DNA from 2 places in the Salinivibrio sp. IB574 genome. Region 2 is predicted to be linked to the other one. Evidence: predicted binding sites of a transcription regulator. Region 2 holds the regulator's gene; the other holds the start of a gene.

Region 1 (8,033 bases), on a different contig from region 2:
GTGCTTCTTCACCGGCCATGACGCCAACGGTGATTTTGCTGTTGTCTTGCACGGCAGCTTCTTTTTCACCACAGCCGGTAAGGGCAAGGGTTGAGGCCAGTCCAAGTGTGGCAAGCAGTGTTTTAATCGTGGTTTTCATTGTCTGTCTCCCTTTTAAAAAACGTATCCGTTTTGACGGTAGTCCCGAACCACTTGTGGCCGTGTGGCATCCCCAGTGGCTGGGACAAATGTTGTGTTTATCTGTTTGGGTGTTTAGCGGTGATTTGTGCGACGCACTAAGTAATCTCCGCATGATTGAATCGCTTGTACCAGCACGACCAGCATCACAACCGTGATCAGCATGACGGTGGTATCAAAGCGCTGATAACCGTAGCGAATGCCCACATCCCCGAGTCCGCCACCGCCGACAGCCCCCGCCATGGCGGAATAGCTCACCAAGGTGACTAAGGTGATGGTGGCACCATTGATGATCCCCGGCAGCGCTTCGGGTAGCAGCACTTTGTAAATAATTTGCGTTGGGGTTGCGCCCATCGCTTTTGCGGCTTCTTCCAACCCTGCGGGCAGCTCTAAAAGCGCGCCTTCCACCAAACGCGCAATAAATGGAATCGCGCCGACCGTGAGCGGCACAATGGCTGCCGCGGTGCCGATGGAGGTGCCCACCACAAAGCGAGTGAATGGGATGATAGCCACCAACAAAATAATAAACGGAATGGAACGGCCGATGTTCACGACGGCGCCCAAAATTTGATTGACCCGTGGCTGTGCTTTCAGTCCGCCTTTTTTAGTGATGTGCAACAGCACGCCAAGTGGGATCCCGAATGCAAAGCCAAGCAGTCCGGAGACTAACACCATGTAAATGGTTTGGCCGGTGGCATCGGCCAGCAGTTCAATCAGTGCTTGGTTTTGTCCAATCCATTGGGTTAACGCATCAATCGACATAGCCAAGTACCTCCGTGGCGACATGGTGTTTGTTTAGGTAGTGAATCGCATCATCAACAGCACTCTTCGGGCCCATAATCTCCGCCAAGAGTAGACCAAATTTCACGCCGCCGGCGTAATCAATGTCAGAACTTAAGATGCTGATATCAATATTAAATAAGCGCGACATCTGGCTGATCAGTGGCTCGTCGACGGTGGCGCCTGTAAATTCTAGACGCACCAGCGGATAGCTGCCTTTAAAGTAGTCTTTTTGTAAGCGTTGGGCGTAATCGTGTGGCACCGACAAATCCAAGGTGGAGCGAATAAAGTTTTTCGCTAACTCGGATTTAGGATGAGCAAAAATATCGCCTACGGGGCCAGACTCAACCAGTTCGCCATCACCAATAATCGCCACGTCGTGACAAATGCGCTTCACCACATCCATTTCGTGGGTGATCAGCAAAATGGTGAGGTTGAGCTTTTCATTAATGGTTTGTAGCAGTGACAAAATCGATTGGGTTGTAGCTGGATCCAGTGCGCTGGTGGCTTCATCACAGAGCAATACATTTGGGCTTGGTGCCAGGGCGCGAGCGATAGCGACACGCTGCTTTTGTCCACCACTGAGGCTGGCAGGATACACATCACGCTTATCGGCCAAGCCGACCAAATCGAGCAACTCGTTGACGCGCGTTTCAATCTCATCGCGGCGCGTACCACTGAGCTCCAGCGGCAGGGCTATATTGTCGAACACGGTGCGTGACGACAGCAGGTTAAAGTGTTGGAAGATCATGCCGATTTTACGGCGCGCTTGGGTTAACTCACGGTTGGGTAACGCAGTAAGGTTGACGCCGCCCACGGTCACTGAGCCGCTGGTTGGGCGCTCAAGCAGGTTAACCATCCGGATCAGCGTGCTTTTGCCCGCGCCAGAGGCGCCAATCACACCAAACACTTTTCCTTTCGGAATAAATAAATTGATGTCTTTAAGGGCATGAACTCGGCGCTCCCCGAGTTCGAATACCTTGTTGAGTTGTTTTATCTCAATCATCACATGTCCTTAGCGATAAATCTTATGACATCTCGCAGCTGTCCAGCGCCTTGCACCTTGGCTGTCGGGTCTCTCTGGTTATTGATGCTATGGGTTCGTTAAAAACAAGTCAATGGATATTTTTACTTCTAGACGTCCAAATGGCAATAAGTCTAACCGTCCGGTTATAAAGTGAGCGAAGGGCTTGATCTCTGCAGGGAAAGCGCGTTAACTGATAGTCTCCGTACCTAACTGTTAAGACTGTTGTTTTTATGTCTCCCCTGTTGATTGATACCACCATGCTGACGCTGTTTATTCCCACCTTCTTTTTTGTGTCGGTTACGCCCGGCATGTGCATGACGTTATCGATGACCCTTGGCATGACAATTGGCGTTAAGCGTAGCTTACATATGATGTGGGGCGAGCTTATCGGCGTGGGGCTGGTCGCGATAGCCTCTGTCATTGGTGTGGCGACGGTGATGCTGAACTATCCCGGCGTATTTCAGGTGTTTAAATATGTCGGTGGTGTGTACTTGGCGTATTTAGGCGTACAAATGTGGCGCTCTCGCGGCAAGATGGCGATCCCAAATGAGGATGACGATAGCCCCAATGAAGCCTCGGCATTGTCGTTGGCCGCGCAAGGCTTTGTGACCGCCATTGCCAACCCGAAAGGTTGGGCGTTTATGATCTCGCTGTTGCCGCCGTTTATTAACCCTGCAATGTCACTACCCAGTCAGTTGAGCGTGCTGGTGTTGATCATTCTTTGCACGGAATTCAGTTGTCTTATGCTGTATGCCAGCGGTGGGCGTACCTTGCGTCAGTTTTTGCAGCAAAAGGGCAATGTACAATTGCTGAACCGAATCGCCGGCACCCTGATGATCGGGGTCGGATTTTGGTTGGCGTTGGGGTGAATTAACTTTTAATAATTCTGCAAATAATTAGAATAACCACTTAAATTCATAGACTTGGTCGATTATTGTGCAATTTAGTGGGGCTGAGACGCAGCTTGTTTATGATTTTCTCGATCTGTCCGAGGAAGAACAGGAGGTATGGTTAAGTCGGTTGAAAGTCACGTCTCCCTCTCAATACGCACAACTCTTGCCATTCTATCATTGCGATACACAGCCATTGCTGAGCCAAATTTGGTCAGATGGGGCTCAATCTTTCATCGCATCACAGCTGTTTGAACCGAATACCACGTTGGATAAATATCGTCTCGGTGAGGAGATTGGCCGCGGTGGAATGGGGGTTGTGTATCGCGCTTATCGCGATGATAGTACGTTTGAACAAGAACTTGCAATAAAGTGTATCCACCCTTCTTTGTACCCTATTATCGGTAGAAATTCTCTGTTCAAAGAAGCACAGATGTTGGCGCGTTTAAGTCACCCCTGTATCGCAAAGGTGTTTGATGGCGGGATCAGTGACGGGTGTGTTTATATTGTCATGGAGTATGTGGATGGATGCACGCTTGGAAAGCAGATAGCAACGCAGCCAACGTCGCACAAGGCACGACTATCCTTGTTTGTGTCGATTTGCTCAGCGATTGAGCATGCGCATCGCCACCAAATGATTCATGGTGATATTAAGCCGGATAATATCCTGATTGATAGAGACGGACAGGCCAAAATTATCGACTTTAACCTCACACAAAAACTTGAATGCTATCCAAGCCCTGATAGTGATGATGGTGTGTTGGCCTACAGTGAGCGTTATGCAAGCCCTGAACAAAAACGTGGCGAATACCTTACCCAACAAACAGATGTATACGCATTAGGCAAATTGTTAGCATTTCTGCTGACTGCGGACGGTAAAAAGCCCAATCAAGAGTTGGCATTGGTAATTACTAAAGCGACAGAAGAAGAGGCAGATAATCGCTACGTGACTGTCAACCAGCTTCGTAATGACGTTATTCATGTGATGAATAAAAAGCCGATTTCTGTTAAGCAAGATAATTGGCTCTATCGATTACGCTGTTTAGTACGACGACGGCCTATCCCTCTATTTTTATCGATCGTGTTGGTCGTGTCTGCGTTTGTGTTTAGCCTAGTGTTAGTGAATAAAAATCAGCAGCTTTATTCTGAAAAACAGGCATCTGAAGAGCTGGTTATGCATCTGATACAGCTGATGTTTCATGGTAAAGAAACGTACGACCACCCGATTAGTTTTGAGGTGATGTTAGATCTTTCTCGTCGTCAAATTCTTGCAAATCCCCATGTCTCTGATGATGTTAAACAAAAATTAATTGTCGCTATGATGGTCCCTCATCCGAGTACTTCAAAAAATGAAAAATAAAATTACACTGTTTTTACTATCCTACATGAGTGTGATACTGCCAGCGCAAAGTGAACCGCAATTAAGTGGCTACTTTATTGATGCTCCTGTTACAGGTTTATATTACGAAACATCCTCGGGGCATCAAGGCTTTACGGATAAAGGTCGATTTGAATATGATGAGGGTGACGCTGTTAAATTTTATTTAGGTCAAGATAACCGAGGAGCTTTAATTAGTGCAATTTCAGGTCAAGAAATTGTGACTCCTAATAATATTTCCACTCAGCCAAGTCGAAGTATTAATCTTACTCGCTTACTGATGTCACTGGATAGTACACCAAATAACCGTAATAACATCACGATTGACGACAGTGTGAGGAGTAATACTGAGTTAATAAACACACTAAACAATCTCGACTTGAGCTATTTAGATAGTCACCTAGATGAGTTTCAACTTGCATTTGTATCCATCGAAGAAGCTGCTCGTCACCTTAAAAAAAGCCACGAGTATATTAAGGATAGATTTGCTTCAGAGCATAAAGTGCTTGATGCAAAAGATACAGTATTCATCTATGAAACCGTCAAGAAAAGAGACTATAAAGGGAGTATCTGTGCCATTAATCTTGACCAACTAAGGAACCCTTATTACCACGCTCCGATAGGGAAAACGACTTTTGAGATAAAAGATGATACGATCATAGAATATCCTTCAATAGGCGATAGATTCGAAGGATGCCAGCTTGTTCCCAATAACGTTCAGAAGGTAGTGGTCAGCCCACTCAATGAATTTGGTGGCGAACGAGGCCTAGTAAGTTGTGCCAAGCAGGGCTGTCGACAATATCAATTGAATGGCTTTTACATTGACGATCGACAAGATGGTAGCGATTGGAAATATCGTTCTATTGCCATAAATTACGATGAGAAAACGCATCTTTTAATGGAGAAATCTCAGGGGTTAGGTAAAAAAAAGCACGTTGATCACAACAATGTTGCTGCAGGCGTGTCTTTTATTTATCCGAAGAATAAAGAGAGTTTTATTGATTATTCTGGAGTATGGATAAAGAAAACATTTAATGGCAGAGAAACCTCATCTCAATGCGTGTTGATGAAAGGTGATCGTATCCTAGAAGGACCTAAAGAAACAGATCATTGTCCGATCACAGAATCGAGCTATCAGTTAATGGATAAGTTTTTGTATCGAGATGCTTGGTGGCTGAGTGAAACGGGTAAGACCACTTTGTCTGCACTCAATGTTACTGTGAGTTGGTTTGATATAGATAAGGGCGATCAATACACTAGTTGGGAGTACTTGCCAGTTAATGAAAGTTGGTTAGGCGGGACTATCTATCAATACAATCAAATAAAAATATTAGATAAACATGGTTTGCCCAGTTTAAAAACCATTAACACAAGTATGTATACAAAATATGATTAATAAAAACGCAGACTTCACACAGCTTCTTTTACAATGGAAGCAAGGTGATCGACAATCTGAATCGGAACTGTACCATCTGGCTTATTCTAGGTTAAAGCAATTAGCGGCACGTGAAAGCAAAAGAAGTAGCGAAAACTTTGGTGTTGAAAATACGATTATTAGTGATGCTATTCACAGTGATACTATGCTTGTTAATGAAGCTTATATCAAAATGACGCAAGCGGATTTAGCAGACGTGAATAATAGAAAATCATTCTATCTCATGGCTGCAAAAATTATCCGTCAGGTATTGATTGAACAAGCAAGAAAATTACATGCTAGTAAGAGAAAATCGACCAGAATTTTCGTAGATAAAAATCAGTTGAGTGGATTAGATAGAATGCTAGTTTTTGATATGGAGCTCGAGAAGTTTGGGCATCGCTATCCTAGGCAAGCTGATGTTTTAAAAATGAAGTATCTGGTTGGAATGAAAGTGGATGAAATTAGCCAGACGTTGAGTTGCAGCAAAAGCTTGATCGAAAAGGATCTTAAATTCTCGAAAGGATGGTTTGCATCGAGGATGCGTGCTCAATGAAGCGGAAGCTATTTGTTCCCGATGACAGTGTTGAGGATGAAGTGGCATTGTTGGCGACACAAGCGTCGTCACGAGAAGTGGCTGGTTATCAGAAGCCCAATAACAGCAAACCAACCATCGATCCTCATGTTTTTTCTCAAATATCCGCGGAGGTTGCAACGTGGCGTTTGGAACAAGACGTTGCCATGTATCATCGGGTTTCGTTCCAAAATTTATTTATTGATGCTGAAGATGATTTCTTAAGTTATCAAGTCGGCATTGAGGGAGCAAAAACACAGTCGATTTCTGCCCGATTATCATCAAGCCAGATTGTAGTGAGCGGCACGCCGCATGATCATCTTGAGCGTTTAACTTTAGTAATCAGGGCGAGAGATAATCACCATGGCAGTGGCGAAGAGAGTTGGGTTGTTGCTCGTTTTCCTATGCCGGGCATTGAGGACAAACCTGATAAGGCAGAGATGCTCGTTGATCAACCCTTGTATCGTTTAACAACAACACGAATTCGTGATGAAAATGGTGTCGCTTATGATATTTTGCAATGCGAGGTTTTCTTACTTCGTGATGATGAGGTTTGGTATGCCATAAGCCAAGATCGTTTAAAATGTCCAGACATATCAAATATTGCGCAGCGGGGAACTTATCGAGTCGAAGGTGATACTGTTTTAATCCAATTGTCGCGTGAAGCCTTCGAGATCACTTGGCTACTACGCTTTGATTATGATGCTTATTATGGGCCAAGTGCACACCACTACTTGGTCACGCAACGACGTGGTGGGCAATACCAAACCGATACACTTTTTGATAACAAACGTGCGGCAGAAGCTCGGTTGAATATGCATACTGGGCATCATATCTATGAAGGCCGTTATTTTGACCACTTGTTAATGGATCCTGAGGGTAACTATTACTTGGTGGGCATGATGAATTACATGTATAACGTCCGTATTGATGATCCAAGTTATTATCAGCCTGCAGACTCCGATCTGAATATTGCCCATCCTGTTCATAGTATGACGTGCGCTGACATTGAGCGCTGGTATGGCTACTCAGTGTTGATTGGTCCATCACAATACAACACGCTCATCAGCACAAGTGGTGATCCCATGGGAAATTATCCTCCCCAATGTGGTACGTACCAACAAACGCCGACGAGAGTGGCGCTCTACCTAGACTTTTCTTTTGATCCGAGTGATATACCGATTCATGGGCGTGTTTACTCTTATCTGTTTCATCCTAAGCCTGAATATAAGGATCGCTTAGAGACGTTTAAGATCAATCTTCTCTATGCTGAACCACAGGAATAGTATGATATATAGACAGATTTTATCTATCTTGGCCTGATTTTCATTCGAACAGCACCTTTAACACAAAAAAGACTAAAAAAAATTACGGTTTTTGTATAGCTTTGCGTGCCTTGTGCTAGCAAGGTGCTAGCAACAGAATGAACGAAAATGCGTACATCGCTTGATAGTGCGCGTATTTTTTGCAGTTTATTTCAGGGACAAAGATGAATAAAAAAACACTTCTTGCGGCATCCGTTGCGATTGCATTAACTGGCTGTAATGGCTCTGGTTCTTCTGAGCAATCGACGCCATCGAAAGATATGGTAACCATTACGGCAATCGATGGTTATTTGAGCAACGCTGTCGTTTTTATCGACCAAAATAACGACGGTAACTGGAATAAATCTGAGCCCGTGATTGCACAAACGAATAGTGATGGTAAGGCTCAGGTTGAACGTGAAAAGATTAAAGACAAAGGACTTATCGGGATACAGATTATCGCTGAAGGCAGTCCTAAACTGAATTGGC
Region 2 (8,033 bases):
CTGCCGCGGAGACCACAATCAAATCTTGGCGGCCCGCGTGGGCGGTCAATACATCGACAACCCGACGATAGCAGGCGGGCGACGCTAAGCTGCTGCCGCCAAATTTATGAAGTTGTCGTTGTGCTTCAGGGGACGTCTCCGTCGATTGCGCATGCATGACAAGGTCTCTCTTTGTCTAACCAAATATCAGGGTAAAGCAAGGAACAGCGCCGTAACGTTGTTCAGGTTACGCGGCCAATGCCGCAAAAGCGTGGGCCAAATCAGCGATGAGATCATCCGCATCTTCCAATCCGATTGAAAAGCGCAGCAAGGTCGGTGCGATACCCGCTTCCGCTTGCGCCGCATCACTCATCGCCCGATGTGTCATGGAGCCTGGGTGTGTGACCAAGCTTTCTACACCGCCTAACGACTCTGCTAAAGCAAATAGCGAAAGGCCTGCGATAAAACGCGCCACCCCGTCACTGTCGGTATCCAATTCCAAGCTCAGCATACTACCAAAGCCTGATTGCTGACGGGCAGCAATTTCGTGACCCGGATGGGTCGTGAGTCCCGGATAATAGAGTTGGCGCACAGCAGGAACCGTTTGCAAATAGGCGAGTACCGCTTGCGTGTTTTGCTGGTGTTGTTTAACCCGTGCGCCTAAGGTACGCAACCCTCGCAATGTCATATAACTGTCAAACGCGTTGCCCGTGGCTCCTATACAGTTGCCCCACCACGCTAAGGTTTCGGCAAGTTCACTGGTTGCTGCAATGACCGCGCCACCGACAATATCAGAATGCCCATTAATAAATTTGGTGGTCGAATGCACCACCATGTCGGCCCCTAGCGCAAGTGGTTGCTGTAAGGCGGGAGATAAAAAAGTGTTGTCAACCACCACCCAAGCACCAACTTGATGCGCTTGTTGGCAAATATCGGCAATATCGACCACGCGCAGCAGGGGGTTCGATGGGGTTTCCACCAGCACCAACGTCGGTGATTCTGCCAAGGCACTCGCCAAGGCGTCTGGATCGGATTGGACGACAAATTTAACCTGCCAAATTCCCTGCTTGGCTCGGGACTCAAGCAACCGGTACGTGCCACCATAACAGTCATGTGGGGCCACAATTTTGTCACCCGCATTCAATAGCGATAACACCAAATTAATCGCGGCCATCCCACAGTTGGTTACCACCGCACCTGCGCCCCCTTCTAGATCAGTCAATGCTTGCTCTAACTGCGCGCGGGTCGGATTCCCTCCGCGTGCATAGTCATAGGTGGGCACATCCCCAAACGCAGGAAAGCGATAATTGGTCGAGAGATATAAAGGGGGGACCACCGCATGATGTTGCGTGTCGGTGCCAATGCCAGTTCTTACAGCGATGGTGTCAGTTTTTTTTCGGGTCATGGTTCATCCTTGCGATGTGGTGCGCGAGCCAGCGTTGTTATCCTCACCTTACCCTGCACTTTTTGAGACGTCAACACTTCTAGACGTCTATACAGCTTTGCATGTGGCGGTTAATATAGCTAGAATCTCCGCAGCATCATTCTGGGTATTCAATAATCAAGATAGGTGAGACATGGCGCAGTGGAACGGCGATTACATTAATCCGTATGCCGAGCATGGTAAGAAAAAGGAGCAGGTGAAAAAAATCACCGTTTCTATCCCACTTAAAGTTTTAAAAATTCTCACTGACGAGCGGACACGCCGTCAGGTTAATAACCTGCGTCACGCGACCAACAGTGAGCTGCTGTGTGAAGCATTTTTGCATGCTTATACCGGCCAGCCATTGCCAACCGATGACGATATTCGCAAAGACAAGCCTGACAGCATTCCTGCTGAAGCGCGTCAGATCATGAAAGAATTAGGTATCGAGTTCGACGATAGCGAATACTAAAAAAACCCGCCGATTGGCGGGTTTTCTGTCATCATAGGTGCTCGGCACAACCTTTTCAGGTTTTATGAGAGCACGTTTTTCCTAACGCTCACGCATTATGCCTTGTCGAGCATATAGTTGTCTGGCATCTCGATACGGGCGACGCCAGTTTCAACCGCTGCAAGTGCCACCGCGCGAGCCACGCGTGGCAATAAGCGTGCATCCATTGGCTTAGGAATAATGTAGTCTGGGCCAAAATGCAGCGCATCAACACCTGCCGCGTCCAATACCGACTGTGGGACAGGCTCTTTCGCCAAACCACGGATCGCCTCGACGGCCGCCAGTTTCATTGCATCATTAATTTCACTGGCACGCACATCCAACGCGCCACGGAAAATAAACGGGAAGCAGAGTACGTTGTTGACTTGGTTTGGATAATCCGAGCGCCCTGTCCCCATGATCAAATCATCACGGACTTGATGCGCGACCTCTGGATTAATTTCAGGATCTGGGTTCGAGCAGGCAAAAACAACCGGCTTATCGGCCATCAGTTTTAATGCCTCTGGCGAGAGTAAGTCTGGCCCTGACACACCCACAAACAAATCAGCGCCCTCAATCACATCTTCGAGGGTACGTTTGTCGGTATTGTTAGCAAACAATTGCTTGTACTTATTGATGTCGTCGCGACGGGTGTGGATCACGCCTTTTCGATCCAGCATGTAGATTTTTTCGCGTTGCGCGCCGCATTTGATCAATAGCTCCATACAGGCAACGGCCGCGGCACCAGCACCGAGGCACACAATGGTGGCTTCACCAATATCTTTGCCTTGCAGCTCAAGAGCATTCAGCATACCCGCTGCGGTAACAATCGCGGTACCGTGCTGATCATCGTGAAAAACAGGCACTTCACAACGTTCAATCAGCTGCTTTTCAATTTCAAAGCAATCCGGCGCTTTGATGTCTTCTAGGTTGATACCGCCAAAGGTATCCGCGATGTTCGCGACGGTATCCACGAATTCATCGATAGTACGGTGTTTGACTTCAATGTCGATCGAGTCCAAGCCAGCAAAACGCTTGAACAATAAAGCTTTACCTTCCATGACGGGCTTTGAGGCCATTGGCCCTAAGTTACCCAATCCCAAAATGGCGGTACCGTTTGAGATCACCGCAACCATGTTGCCCTTTGCGGTGTATTGATACACAGCGTCTGGGTTCTGAGCGATTTCACGGACCGGCTCTGCAACGCCTGGGCTGTATGCCAACGCCAGATCCGCCGCCGAGTCAGCAGGCTTGCTCAATTCAACAGAGATTTTTCCGGGAGTAGGGTATGCATGATAATCCAGCGCTTGCTGGCGTTTATCGTCCGACATGTAGTGTTCCTAGTTATTATCGTGAAGGGATGCACCAATATCAGCTGGGAAGGCTGCTGATATCAGCAACGCTATACTCAAACCACAAGGTAGATTCAAGCAAGATAGAAGATGTTAACGCAGTGGCTAAAGGTCCACCAGTCCAAAACGGTCCCGAACGTTAACCTCCGACCTCTCGACGTTAAAAAGGTGACGACGGGATCAAAAAAGGGGCGCTTTCGCACCCCTTTTTCGCATTCGGCTGTTAGCGGCTTATTTTTTGCTGCTAAGGGCACCGAAACGCTTCTTAAAGCGGTCAACACGGCCACCGGTGTCAACGATACGTTGCTTACCAGTGTAGAATGGGTGACATTTGTCACACACGTCTAGGTTGATGTCTTTACCAAGAGTGGTGTTGAACGCGAATTCGTTGCCGCAAGAACACTTAGCATTGACAGCTTTGTACTCTGGATGGATACCAGCTTTCATAGGGATAACCTCATATTAAAGGCCGTGTCGCTCTCCCGATCCTAAGCCGGGCACCACACGTCGTTAACAAACATTTTCTAAGGCGCGCAATTCTAATCAAGCGACCTCGATTTCGCAACTTTTTTGTGCAATCTCCCTTTTACTTGTATCCCACGACAAGGCTTTGCCTCCCTGAGTCAAGCCGTTACACTGAGCATCTTGTTAGCCGATAAGATGTTGTGATGGAACAGTTTGCACAAGTGGCCTTACCGGTCCCGCTGGCGAAAACATTTGATTACCGGATTACCGAACACGTCCCTGTGGTGGGAGCCCGTGTGAAGGTGCCTTTTGGTCGCCAGCACAAGGTCGGTATTGTTACTGCCATCACCACCAGCCCCAGTGTTGCCGCCCATCAAGTCAAGACAATCACTGAAGTATTGGATGACGCGCCACTTTGGACTCCCGCCGTTTATCACCTTTTGCAATGGGCAAGCCGCTTTTATCATCATCCACTTGGCGATGCGATGGGCGCAGTGATGCCAACGCTGCTGCGTAAAGGTCGACCCGCAGCGCTTAAGCAGCAAAAATGGTGGCAACTGACCGAAGCCGGACAGAATCAACCGGTAACCGGGCTTACCCGCGCGCCAAAGCAAGCGCGTGTGTTAACCCTGCTCACCCACGGCCCGGCCCCACATGCCGACCTCGTGGAGCAAGACATTACCCCCGCTGTGATTAACGCCTTGGTCGATAAGGGTTGGATCGCGCCTTATACCCCACCGCTTGAAAGCAAAGCTTGGGCACGGCACTTTGCCATCAGTGAAGACAAGCCATCACTGAATCATGAGCAAGCCATGGCCGTTGCTACCATCAACGCCAGCGATGGCTTTGCCTGTGTACTTTTAGAAGGTATTACTGGCTCAGGCAAAACCGAAGTGTATTTAAACGTCTTAGAGCCGGTATTATCCCGCGGCGAGCAGGCGTTAATTTTGGTGCCAGAAATTGGTCTCACCCCGCAAACCATCCGCCGATTCGAACGTCGCTTTAACGTCCCAGTTACCGTGATGCATTCGGGACTTAATGATACCGAGCGACTGAACGCGTGGCTGGCGGCTCGCGACAATCACGCTGCAATTGTGATTGGAACTCGCTCAGCACTTTTCACCCCGATGGCGAACCTTGGCATCATCATTATTGATGAAGAGCACGACCCCTCATATAAGCAGCAAGACAGCTTTCGCTACCATGCACGCGATCTGGCGGTAATGCGCGGTCATGAGGAAAAGATACCTGTGGTGCTCGGTTCGGCGACACCGTCGCTGGAAACGCTGCACAATGCACAAACGGGAAAATACCAATACTTACGCTTGACCCAACGTCCGGGCAATGCAGTCACCGCCCGCCAAGGGGTGCTCGACATCAAAGGCCACCATCTTGAGGCGGGCTTATCGGCACCCTTAATTGCCGAAATGCGTCAGCACCTTCAGCGGGGAAATCAGGTGATGTTGTTTTTAAACCGCCGTGGTTATGCGCCTGCAATGATGTGTCACGAATGTGGCTGGCTCGCCAGTTGTCAACGCTGTGATGCCTACTACACCCTCCACCAACAGCATCAAGAGTTACGCTGCCACCATTGCGGGCATCAAAAACGCGTGCCGCCCCAATGTGGGGATTGTGGTTCGACACAGCTGATCAGTGTGGGCGTGGGGACCGAGCAACTCGAAGCCCAGCTGGGCGAACTGTTTCCCGACTACAATACGGTCCGTATCGATCGCGACAATACCCGACGCAAAGGCAGCCTAGAGAGCTATCTCGCCGGCATCGAAAAAGGTGAGTATCAAATCCTACTCGGTACCCAAATGCTTGCGAAAGGTCATCACTTTCCCAATGTCACCTTAGTGGCGCTTGTCGATGTGGATGGCGCCTTGTTCAGTAATGACTTCCGCGCCCCAGAGCGTCTCGCGCAGTTGATGGTACAAGTTGCCGGGCGAGCTGGCCGCGCCAGTAAACCCGGTACGGTGATTTTGCAAACCCACCACCCTGAGCACAATCTCATTCAAGCGCTGATCCACAAGGGTTATCAGGCGTTTGCTGACTCTGCATTGGCAGAACGTCGCCAAGCGTGGCTGCCTCCTTATACCTTCTTAAGCCTGTTTCGTGCCGAAGGGCATGAGGACAACAGCGTGCAGCAATTTTTACAGCAAGTCCGACAAACCTTGGCCGCCTCACCCATTCAACATGATGAGGTACACATTATGGGGCCGATGCCTGCGCCGATGGCGCGACGCGCAGGGCGTTATCGCTGGCAACTGCTGATCCAGGCACCGTCACGAAAAGTGATGCAACAATGGCTCACCGTTGCCTTGCCCGTCATCCAACAATTGCCCTTGTCGCGCAAAGTTAGATGGTCATTAGATGTTGAGCCGCAAGACCTTTCTTAACATTCCCTTGCATTAAAGCGACGTAGATCACGGTTTCTTTGCAATAAGTGTTAGCTTGTTCGTATTTATATGGGCCAAGCCTAGGTAGAATACCTTCGCAAATTGACGCATCCTAGACAGGTCAGAGGAGTGAATAACTTACTGATCTGACTAACCCAGACAACAAGAGGACTGTCATTATGGCGACAATGAAGGACGTTGCCCACATTGCCGGTGTATCTACTGCCACGGTCTCGCGCGCACTGATGAACCCTGAAAAGGTGTCTGCATCCACGCGTAAGAAGGTCGAACAGGCCGTGGTTGAAGCTGGCTACTCCCCCAATTCACTCGCGCGCAATCTTCGCCGCAATGAGTCTAAGACCATTGTCGCGATCATTCCGGATATCTGCGATCCCTACTTTAGTGAGATCATTCGCGGTATCGAAGAAGCGGCGATGGAACACGGCTACTTGGTCTTGCTTGGCGACAGCGCCCAGCAGCAAAACCGTGAAAACTCCTTTGTGAATTTAGTCTTTACCAAGCAAGCCGACGGCATGCTGCTCTTGGGCACGGATGTCCCATTTGATGTCAGCAAGCCAGAGCAAAAGAATCTTCCCCCTTTGGTGATGGCCTGTGAATATGCGCCAGAGCTTGAGTTGCCCACCGTGCATATCGATAACCTCACCGCGGCGTTCGAGGCAGTCAACTACCTTACCCAAGTGGGGCATACCCGTATTGCCAACATTACTGGCGCAACCCATACGGCACTGACACAGTTCCGCACCCAAGGCTACCAGCAAGCACTGCGCCGGGCTGGGATCACGGTTAACCCCGCCTACAGTGTGACTGGGGATTTCAGTTTTGCGTCTGGTGCTCGCGCCATGACAAGCCTGTTATCCCTGCCTGAACCCCCTACCGCCGTATTCTGTCATTGTGATGTGATGGCAGTGGGTGCCATGCAGCAGGCAAAACGCTTGGGCATGCGTGTGCCGCAAGATATTTCTATTGTCGGCTTTGATGACATTCAATTCGCTGAGTACTGTGATCCACCGCTTACCACGGTATCACAGCCTCGCTATGACATTGGTCGTCAAGCAATGCTGATGTTACTCAGTATCTTACGCGGACGAGATGTGAACGCTGGCTCTCGCTTACTGGATGCCAAATTGGTGATCCGTGAGAGTGTCGCGCCCCCGTCTCGATAGTAAGACTAGTCAGCACGGGTTGAAGCCAGTAACATGAGCGCTTTACTGGCTTCTTGATTTGATTATTTGCTGTGGCAACTCGTGATTACGTCAAACGTGGCAAAGCGCCACGCAAAAAAAACTCCCGTCGCCAACCACCGGCTCGTAAAGGTTTCCCGCTAAAATGGGCACTGCTTGCGATCGCGCTCTTGGGCGCGTTTGGCTATGGCTTATACCTTTTGAGCCAAACCGATACGCCGGCGCCAGCGCAACCTCAGCAACCCACTGCGCCGGCGAAGCCGCAGCCGAAAAGCACCTTGCCTGAAAAGCCCAAAGAAAAATGGAGCTACATCGAAGAGCTGGAAAGCAAAAAGGTGGAGGTTGAAGCGAAAGAAATTCCTCAATCAACCCGTCCTTACCTGATGCAATGTGGCGCGTACCGCAGCCGCGAACAAGCCAGTGAGCGTAAAGCGATGATTGCTTTTCAAGGTCTTGAAAGCCAAATCAAAGTCAGCCAAGGCGAAAAAGGCGCTTGGTACCGTGTGGTGCTCGGCCCTTACCCACGTAAACGCCAGGCTGAGCGAGATCGCAACATGCTACGTCGTGCGGGTATCGAACCCTGCGCCATCTGGTATTGGGAATAATCCGTTTGTCCTGCTCTACCGGTCCGTTTTTTAGTCGGACCGGTAAGGCATCGGTGGCAAGACAGCGCGAGGAAATATTACCACTCCCCTTGAAAACCCTCGTCCGCGGCCCAAACTC

Evidence for each region. The regulator MetJ, encoded in region 2, represses methionine synthesis genes. The targets are predictions, from matches to a motif close to TTAGACNTNTANANGTCTAA.
Region 1: a site for MetJ is predicted at 2,084-2,103, ahead of metN (methionine ABC transporter ATP-binding protein MetN). Genes of this name have one in related genera too.

The regions. Positions count from the first base shown of each region.
Region 1 covers NZ_MUFN01000014.1:39,626-47,658, forward strand. Annotated here, with positions in the region: gene metQ (methionine ABC transporter substrate-binding lipoprotein MetQ) at 1-139, opposite strand, end outside; gene BZJ17_RS08450 (methionine ABC transporter permease) at 253-939, opposite strand; gene metN (methionine ABC transporter ATP-binding protein MetN) at 929-1,963, opposite strand; gene BZJ17_RS08460 (LysE family translocator) at 2,215-2,853, shown strand; gene BZJ17_RS08465 (serine/threonine-protein kinase) at 2,921-4,234, shown strand; gene BZJ17_RS08470 (hypothetical protein) at 4,224-5,648, shown strand; gene BZJ17_RS08475 (ECF-type sigma factor) at 5,641-6,222, shown strand; gene BZJ17_RS08480 (hypothetical protein) at 6,219-7,526, shown strand; gene BZJ17_RS08485 (hypothetical protein) at 7,730-8,033, shown strand, end outside.
Region 2 covers NZ_MUFN01000025.1:1,880-9,912, reverse strand. Annotated here, with positions in the region: gene BZJ17_RS12590 (bifunctional aspartate kinase/homoserine dehydrogenase II) at 1-157, opposite strand, end outside; gene metB (cystathionine gamma-synthase) at 227-1,384, opposite strand; gene metJ (met regulon transcriptional regulator MetJ) at 1,557-1,874, shown strand; gene BZJ17_RS12575 (malic enzyme-like NAD(P)-binding protein) at 1,970-3,223, opposite strand; gene rpmE (50S ribosomal protein L31) at 3,476-3,691, opposite strand; gene priA (primosomal protein N') at 3,910-6,108, shown strand; gene cytR (DNA-binding transcriptional regulator CytR) at 6,255-7,292, shown strand; gene BZJ17_RS12555 (SPOR domain-containing protein) at 7,364-7,915, shown strand.